Regions from separate parts of the Frankia sp. CgMI4 genome, predicted to be linked through region 3. Evidence: predicted binding sites of a transcription regulator. Region 3 holds the regulator's gene; each other region holds the start of a gene.
The links. Region 3 encodes LexA, which represses DNA repair genes until DNA is damaged. Its sites were predicted from a motif close to CGAACNNNNGTTCG; they were not measured.
Positions count from the first base shown of each region.

Region 1: a site for LexA is predicted at 1,800-1,813, ahead of Manayef4_RS22925 (DUF222 domain-containing protein). Genes of this name have one in related genera too.
Region 2: a site for LexA is predicted at 1,949-1,962, ahead of pcrA (DNA helicase PcrA). Genes of this name have one in related genera too.

Region 1 covers NZ_MAQZ01000070.1:48,331-51,438, forward strand. The annotation lists gene Manayef4_RS11855 (hypothetical protein) at 1-114, opposite strand, end outside; gene Manayef4_RS22925 (DUF222 domain-containing protein) at 241-1,611, opposite strand.
Region 2 covers NZ_MAQZ01000081.1:259,993-263,100, reverse strand. The annotation lists gene pcrA (DNA helicase PcrA) at 1-1,941, opposite strand, end outside; gene Manayef4_RS15220 (pyridoxal-phosphate dependent enzyme) at 2,293-3,108, opposite strand, start outside.
Region 3 covers NZ_MAQZ01000047.1:25,687-28,794, reverse strand. The annotation lists gene nrdR (transcriptional regulator NrdR) at 1-410, opposite strand, end outside; gene Manayef4_RS05310 (LysM peptidoglycan-binding domain-containing protein) at 740-1,138, opposite strand; gene lexA (transcriptional repressor LexA) at 1,443-2,213, shown strand; gene hflX (GTPase HflX) at 2,279-3,108, opposite strand, start outside.

The DNA of each region.
Region 1 (3,108 bases), on a different contig from region 3:
GGTGCGGAAGAACCACATCAGATACACCGTCCGCATCAGCAGCACAAGCAGCAGGATGATGAACAGGGCTCGGATGAAGTTCCCAGCTCGTCCGGGCGCGAGGATGGGGCTCACAAGGTTGGGAGCCTACGGGCATCCCGTTCGTAGCTGAGCATCGGCTCTCGTGTCCCCCCCCCCCCCATCGGGTCGCGGTACGCCGAGGCAGACATTTGGATCATGTCCATACCCCCTGGGGGTAATTCAGGCTACTCGTCTTGTCGGGACGGTCTCAGCTGGCGCGGCTGAGGTGTTATCGCTGAGGAGCTCCAACAGATCCGGACCCAGATGCAGCCGTGGCGCCTGCTGCATCAGCGTTCCGTCACGATGGCGGGCGACAATCGAACCGTCGCGTCCGCGCTGCAGAACAATCCGCCTTTCATGAATAGTCCGATGATGAAGGGAGCAGATCAGAACGAGATTATCAAGATCTGTATTTCCGCCTCCGGATGCCCATTCCTTCATATGATGTACCTGGAGCCAGCGGGTATGATGGCAGCCCGGATACTGGCATACCCCTCGGTCGCGTGCATAAATTGCTAGCCGCAATCTCGTGGTTGGGTTTCGGCGGGTGCGACCCAGCATGAGAGGGTTTCCCTTGGAGTCTATAATAAGTGTCCGAAGGAGGCTGTCGCAGGACAGTCTTCGAACGACGTTCGGTAGAACGGGGATATGGTCCTTCRTATCACACCTTCGGGTATTCAGTCCATTCCCTTCATGTCGCTGGAGGGGGRATCCATGGTTCTCTCGGCTTGAACCGATAAGTGTATCAATATCTATGTGTACATTTATCGTGTGAGATGTGGAGCTCATCAGCGTGGGAGCGCCGGTGGAGAGGAAAGATTMGGACATAGCCGTCAAGGCATCGGCTTTCATCTCAGGACCTGCGTGTGTTATCGAGGTGTCATTGATCGAGCCCTCGGCATCGGATGTCGTGGAAGAATCTTCCCGGTTAGAGTCTCGGGAGTCGTGCAGGCTTGACATGGCCATGACGAGAGCGCTCTCAATGATCGCACCACGGGCTGGATCGAGGCGGACGGACAGTGAAAATGTTCCATCTTCGTTCCACCGCCAAGAGCACCGCGTATTGTTCGGGCCATCTTCGTCGCGCCCCCCGTTCTCATCTTTTTGATCATGATTGATTTTGGCATGCAAGGACACGAGTCTCTCGAGCTTCTGCGCTGTGCACTGTGCGGCCTGCTCAACCCACCTTGCTTCCGTCTCCGGCTCGGCGACACGTGTTATAGCCCGAACCTTTGAATAGGAGATCTCTCCTTTGGAGAAGGACTCGCGAATGAGGGGAAGGAGTTCTAGTGCTCGGGCGACTCGAAGGTAGTCGTAGCTGGCGCGAAGTCCGAGTCCGCACCGCCAGGACAACCAGTGCGCGCAGGTCGGCATGCCGCTGGCGGACCAACCTTTGCGGCGATCGAAGGCAGCGAGCAGAATCAGCCAACGGCAGGTGGCGGCAGCCAGTCGACCCGCCCAGCTGCAGAGTTCCGTCTCGAGGGCARGGAGGGGAACCGTCTCCAGATCTTTACCGAACATGTGTTCGATTATGGCGCGCGATGGGACCATCGTCAACCGCGTCTGGTGGGCGAACCATCTCAGCGTAGATCGCGTTATAGATCGTCAGCGGGGGCGACATCGAGAATTCTGTTTGCTTGAGGATGCGGTCGCCACAGCCGCAAGTCATGCGCTGTTCCGCGGTGCGGTCTTCCTCGACGGGCGTAGGGGTTGACGCCGTGGCGAGTGTGACGCAGAATCGACCATGTGTTCGGTTGGCTCCTGTCATCCTTTCAAGTGCGCGGGATTTCAAGTACGCGAGCACAGCCAGAACACGGTGATGATCTTCCGTGAGAGGTAGCCAATTATGCCAGCTCATCGGCGAGAAACTCTGCGGCATATTTCTTTTCGACATACTGGCGGAGAACGGGGCCGGGGACCCTGCGTGGGCAATGCGTGATTATGGCGCCGACGGGTCCGGGACCGAACCGCAGTCCCTTCTAGGCCGAGTATCGGCACTCGGCGGATCTCGGGCCTTTTAACGTCTCTCGACCTGGCAGCTTTTGAGTATGCCCGTACCCACATTGTTGTGCAATGTGTACTAGAGAGAGAAGACTAGATGAAAATGGGCAGCGGTATTGTGATCGTATTGGTGATCCAGCCGCCCGTGCTGGKTGAACTTGTCCCTCCGGTGGAGAAACTGCTGGGGGCAGGTCCGGTACTTGGGCTCCCGGGGTTGCCACTCGGCGGGGRCGTCGGCGTCGGAGCGTCCACCCCGGTCGGTGTCGTCGAGGGTGGGGTGCTGGTGGGTGCCGTCGTGGGTCTGCTGGCTGGCGATGGAGCCGTGGTTGGCGGCTGTGTAGGRGTCGTGGTCGGTGGCTCCGTCGTCGGCGTGCGTGGCGCCGGGGCGGTGGATGGCGAGGACGGAGGCGATGTCGCAGGCGTCTTGACAAAAGCAGGGTCGGGACGGTGGGTGGCGGAGGGCGAGGGCTTGCTGACCTGTCGCGCGATGGGCTCCATGAGGTGTGGTTCCAAGCCTCCGGGCGATGCAGCCCGGMTGGTAAACGCTCCGGCAACCGTCGGGACGACTGTCGAGGACGTCGCGGCCGCATTGCTGGGTGCGGCCGCAGGCATGGGCGGACGTATCGCGTCCGGGGTCGGTGCCTGCGTCACCTGCCCCTGCGTCACCTGCGTGATATTCGGCTCGTCCTCCGACAGCAGCTGGGCATCGGAGGTGGGCCAGTTCATGGCCGCCGTGAGGCCGGCGACGGCGATGGCCGTCACCGCGGCGACTGCCACCGCCGACCGCCTGCGCCATCCCGCGCTGCCGCGGCCAGCATGAGTCTGCGGTGCGTCGGTGAGGTCGTTGTCGGAGTCCATGCGCATGAGCGGGAGTACACGCACGGAGTGCGTGGTGGCGGCGATGATGGTTTTCTCGGCGTCGGCGTACCTGTCACCGCTGGGTGGAGCCGTCGGTACCTTGACGAGATTGACCTTCGGTGTCTCCTTGGTGGTCTCGCCGACTTCGCTCTCAGTATCGGCTGCCGCTGCCGCTGCCGCTGCCGCTGC
Region 2 (3,108 bases), on a different contig from region 3:
GGCGCTGTGCAGCGTCATGAGAGTGACCACACCATCGGAACCGTCGTCGGTCGGAACCTGGTCCGCGTCGGCGACGAGCGAGACCTGCTCGAGGAACTCCGCAAGCGTACCCTCGGGCAGCCGCCGGGCGAACTCCTGGACCACTCCGACCAGTTCCTGCAGGTTCTCCACCCGGCCCTGGGACTCGACGGTGTCCTCGGCGAGGAGTTCCGACAGGTAGCCGGTGCGTTCAAGCACCCCCTCGACCACGGCCACCGGGTTGTCGGCCGCTACGGCGCGTAGCTCGGCGAGCAGCGCGGTGAACTCGCGCACCGCCTTCGCCGAGCGCGCGGCGATCCCCGGCACCTCGTCGACACGCTCCAGTGCCTGCGCGAACCCGATCCGCTCGACATCAGCGAAGCCCGCCAGGGCCGCCTCGGCCCGCTCGCCGATCCCGCGCCGGGGCACGTTCAGGATGCGACGCAGGTTCACCGTGTCGCTAGGATTGGCGAGGACCCGCAGGTAGGCAAGGAGATCACGGATCTCCTTGCGCTCGTAGAACCGCACCCCGCCGACCACCCGGTAGGGCAGCCCGACCCGGACGAAGATCTCCTCGAACACCCGGCTCTGGGCGTTGGTCCGGTAGAACACCGCGACGTCGGCGGGCCGCGCGAGCTTCGCGTCCGAGAGCCGGTCGACCTCCTCGGCGACAAAGGCCGCCTCGTCGTGCTCGTTGTCGGCGGCGAATCCGACGATCTTCTCACCGTCACCGGCGTCCGACCACAGTCGCTTGGCCTTGCGCTGGTTGTTACGCGCGATCATCGCGTTCGCGGCGGAGAGGATGGTCTGGGTGGAGCGGTAGTTCTGTTCCAGCAGGATCACTGCGGCGTTCGGGAAATCCTCCTCGAACTCCACGATGTTGCGGATGTTCGCCCCACGGAAGGCGTAGATCGACTGGTCCGCGTCGCCAACCACGCACAGCTCCGCCGGTGGGACGGCGCCCGAGGCCCAGGTACCCGGCCCGGCTGCCGGCTCGGCCGGCTCCACCGGCGCGGACCCGCCACCGAAGTACGCCGGTTGYCCGACGAGTTCACGCACCAGGACGTACTGCGCGTGGTTCGTGTCCTGGTACTCGTCCACGAGCACATGTCGGAATCGGCGCCGGTAGTGCTCGGCGACGTCGGGGAACGACTGGAGGAGGTTCACCGTCATCATGATCAGATCGTCGAAATCAAGGGCGTTGGCCTGAGCCAGCCGCTGCTGATAAGCGGCGTAGACCTCGGCGACGGTCCGCTCGAGGTGGTTCGTGGCCCGGTCCCGTGCGGCCTCCCAGTCGATCAGTTCGTTCTTCAGGTTGCTGATCTGCGCCGCCAGACCTCGGGCGGGATGCCGTTTGGGATCAAGATCAAGGTCACGGGTGACCAGAGTGATCAAACGCTGCGCGTCGGCGGCGTCGTAGATGGAGAAGGTCGAGCCGAACCCGAGACGCTTCGCCTCGGACCTCAGGATGCGCACGCAGGCCGAGWGGAAGGTGCTCACCCACATCGCCCGCGCCCGGGGACCGACCAGCGCCGAGACCCGTTCGCGCATCTCGTTGGCAGCCTTGTTGGTGAACGTGATCGCCAGCATCTCCCCCGGCCGGACCCCCCGGGCCGCCAGCAGGTACGCGATACGGTGGGTCAGCACCCGCGTCTTGCCGGACCCCGCGCCCGCGACGACGAGCAGGGGTGCCCCGATGTGCACCACCGCCGCCCGCTGCTGCAGGTTGAGCCCGTCGAGCAGGCCCTCGGCATCCAGGCGTGGCGAGGAGAAGCCACCGGGCTCGTCCCCGCCCACCGGCGGCGCCAGCACCGCCGGGCCGAACAGGTCGTAGGGCACGTGCGCACCGCCGTGGACATCCGTCCCGACCGACCCGGCGATGCCGGATCCGCCGCCGTGGGAATCGCCGAAAAAGCCGCTCATGGGACTCCGATCGTACGTTCGACGTCGGGCAGGTCGGACCGCGGCATGCCCGGATCGCACCCAACGGCCCGGTCCGCGGTGTGGTCCGCGAGATGCACCGACGGCCCCACCCGGCCGCGGTCCTCGCGCGTCCATGCCACCGCATGACCATCACACGTCCACGCCCAGTGGTCGTCGACCCGCGTGCTGACCAGCCTATTGTCCGTCGTTCCCGCCCCGCCCCGCGCGCGAGGGCGGGTCGTCGATGGCCGTGGTCCGCGTCAACGCCCGGCCCACCGGCGGTCAGGCGGCCCCGCGGCCAAGCGGCCACGCCACGTGGCCACGCGGCCACGTAGTCGCGTAGTCGCGTAGTCACGCGGTACTCGACGCGCTCGGCGGGATGGCCGCGAGCGCCTTCACCCTGCTGGCCACCCCCGGGTCGATGTTGCCACCCGACAGGATTGCCACCGTCGGGCCCTGCGCGAGATCACTTCGACGCAACAAGGCCGCGACCCCCGCGGCGCCGGCCGGTTCCACCTGGTGGCCGGCCCGGTGCAGCAACACCATCGCCTCCCAGAACGCCGCCTCATCGACCGTGACGATCTCGTCCACCAGGCGTGCGGCAAGGGCGAAGGTCAGGACCCCCGGAGCGTTCACCGCCATACCGTCGGCGATCGTGGTCGACGCCGGGACCACCCGTGACGAACGTGGCGCCGTCGGCTGTTCGGACGTCCGGCTGCCCGGAATCGTCCCGACTCCRCGCAGTGTTCCGGCACCGGGCGTCGTTCCGGCACCGGGCGTCGCAGCCCCACCGGGGGGCACCGTGAGCCGCCGGCCAGCCCGCAGCGACGCGGCAAACGCCGACGACAGCACGGACTGCACTCCGACCACTCGCGCATCGGGGCGCCGGGACCGCACCGCCGCGGCCAGCCCGCCGATCAGCCCTCCGCCGCCCACCCCGACCAGAACGGTGCCGAGATCGGGCACCTGATCGAGCAACTCCAAGCCGATCGTGCCCTGCCCGGCCACTACCGTCGGGTCATCGAACGGGTGGACCAGCAGCCGGTCTCCCCGGGCGGCGAAGGTGGCGGCCGCAGCGAGCGCCGCTTCCACCCCCCCGGGTATCTTCTCGACCCGGGCGCCCCACCGGCGCGTCCGCGCCACTTTGACCGGATTGGCCCCTACCGG
Region 3 (3,108 bases):
AAGTCAGTCAACGACTCGAAGGCCAGGTACACCGAGGCGAAGCGGAGATAAGCCACCTCGTCGAGCTCACGGAGCGGACCGAGGATCGCCCGGCCGATCGCCTCCGCGGGCACCTCCGCCGACCCCGACGAGCGGACGGCGTCCTCTACCCGCTGCGCCAGAAGCGKGAGATCATCATCCCGCACCGGCCGGCCCTGGCAGGCCTTGCGGACACCGGCGATGACCTTGGCCCGGCTGAACGGCTCGGCCGCCCCACTGCGCTTGCGAACCTGAAGGGACGCCTCCTCCATCGTAGTGAACCGGCGACCGCAGGACAGGCAGGACCGCCTGCGGCGGATCGCCGAACCCTCCTCGGCCTCCCGACTGTCAACGACGCGACTGTCCGGATGCCGGCAGAACGGGCACCGCACGCGCTACGCCTCCTTCGCCCGCGCCGGAGCCGACCGCCCCGGACCGGGGATGAGGGACACCGTTGAGGACCCGGCATCCACGCCGGACAGACCACCTTGTGGATGGACCGCCAGCTCCCCGCGGAAGACCTGTGGAACAACCTGTGGATGACTTACACCCCGGTAAGCACCAGATGTTGTGTCCAAGGTAGCGCACGGCCCCAGAGATGAGGACAGCACCCCCGTATGGTCCGTGTGGTCCGCATCGCACGTGGCACCGCACGTGGACGAAAGACGACGGTGCGCGAGAACCCTGCGCCGAGACACTCGTGGACCCGGGAAGCCGGGCGTCAGGGAAGGAGTAACGACTGGCCCGGGGCGATCAGTGGTGACCGCAGGTGGTTCAGCCGCATCAGCCGGTCCACCATGACCCGGGTGTCGGCGCTCTCGTCGAGCGCCACTGCCACCTCCCACAGCGTCTCCCCCGGCATGACCAGATGGTGCCGCGGCGCCTCCGCGGTATCCGGCCCGGCAATCGACACCCCAGGCATGATCATGATTGCTACCGCCACGACGACCGCCACGACGATCGATACCACCACCACCCGACCCCGCCGGGTCAGCCGGAGCGGCGGGGGTGCGGGCGGGCGACCCGGCGGGGGTGCGGGCGGGCGACCCGGCGGCCGATGACCCACCCGGTCCCTGGCCATCGACAGGTCGACGACCCGCGCCCTGTGTGCGGATCCCACGGCACCCTCCCGTTCCGACGACACCGAACACCGAAGATCGAACCTTCGTTCGATCGAACGCGTGGTCGATTGTCGCATCGGGAACCGGAAACCGCCAGGGACACGCTCGAACAGACGTTTGAGATTCTGCGACCCGCCGGTTACCGTCGAGTCGGTCGGGTGTGAACCGGGCGGTTTCCCCCGGTCACGGACGGCGGCGAGTCGGTGGGTGACCGCTTCCGGAGCGGGACGGTCCGCCGTGCGGTCGCCGGCCGGCCGGTGGCCGCACGGCGGAAGAAAAACGCGACGAGGAGAGCGGTAAGCGATGACTAGCCAAGGCAGGGGTACGCGCCGGGGCGGAACCCGCGGCAACGTGCGAGCCTTTCCCGAAGGCCCCACGGACGCGGGCCTGACCCCCCGGCAGCGCAGGGTGCTGGAGGTCATCCGGGCCGCGGTGGAGCGGCGCGGATATCCGCCCAGCGTGCGGGAGATCGGTGAGGCGGTCGGCCTCACCAGCACCAGTAGTGTGGCTCACCAGCTCAAGGTGCTCGAGGAGAAGGGCTACCTGCGGCYGGACCCGAACCGCCCGAGAGCGATGGAGGTGCTGACCGTCGAGCACCCCCGGCAACGCGCGGATGTGGGCGCGGGCGCGACGACGGTGGCGGGCACGATTCCCATCGTCGGTGAGGCGGCGCCGGGCACCACCGAAGGAAGCAAGTCGGACGCGGCCTACGTGCCGGTGCTGGGCCGGATCGCCGCCGGTGGCCCGATCCTGGCCGAGCAGGCGGTCGAGGACGTCTTCCCGCTACCCAGGGAGATCGTCGGCGAGGGCACTCTGTTCCTGCTCCGGGTCGTCGGCGACTCGATGATCAACGCGGCGATCTGCGACGGTGACTGGGTGGTCGTCCGCCAGCAGCCGGTCGCGGACAACGGGGAGATCGTCGCCGCAATGATCGACGGGGAGGCGACGGTCAAGCGTCTGCGGGTTCGGGACGGCAAGATCTGGCTACATCCGGAGAACTCGGCCTTCGCCGACATCCCCGGTGAGGATGCGACCATCCTCGGCCGGATCGTGGCTGTGCTCCGCAGGGTTTGATGTGGATCGGCCGGCCGCCCGGCGGGCGGCCGGCCGGGTTGCCTCGCGTCTGATCGCTCCTGGGCTCAGGCCCGGTAGGCGTGCAGCTCCGCCGCGAGTCCCGAGGAAACCCGGGCGGACAGCCGGGTACCGGTCTCGGTGTGCTCCATCGTGAGCACCTCGCCGTTCGCGTGCACCCGGGAGACCAAGTCGCCCCGGGTGTAGGGCACGAGRACGCGCATCTCCACGTCGGGATGCGGCACCCGGGCACAGAGCGCGTCGACCAGCGCGGCCAGCCCCTCGCRCGTGCGTGCCGAGACGAACACGGCGTCCGGGGCGAGCTGGCGCAACCCCGCGACGACCGTCGGCTCCACGGCGTCCACCTTGTTGACGACGATCAGCTCGGGAACGCCGCCCGCGTCGATGTCGTTGAGAACCTCGCGCACGGCGGAGATCTGCGCGGCCGGCTCCGGCGATGATCCGTCCACAACGTGCAGGATGAGATCGGCATCGGCGACCTCTTCCAGCGTCGAGCGGAACGCCTCGACGATCTGATGCGGCAGATGCCGGACGAATCCGACGGTGTCGGTCAGGGTGAAGGCCCGGCCGTCCGGCAGGGTCGCCCGCCGCACGGTCGGATCAAGGGTGGCGAACAGRGCGTCCTCGACCAGGACACCCGCGCCGGTCAGCCGGTTGAGCAGCGACGACTTACCGGCGTTGGTGTAACCGGCGATCGCCACGCTGGGGACCTCACCCCGCCGCCGGGCGGAACGCTTGGTCTCCCGCACGGTCGTCATCGCGGCGAGCTCGCGGCGCAACCGCGCCATCCTGGCCCGCAGCCGCCGACGATCGGTCTCGATCTTCGTCTCACCGGGACCACGGGTACCGATGGGCGCCCGGCCGCCGCCACTGGCCG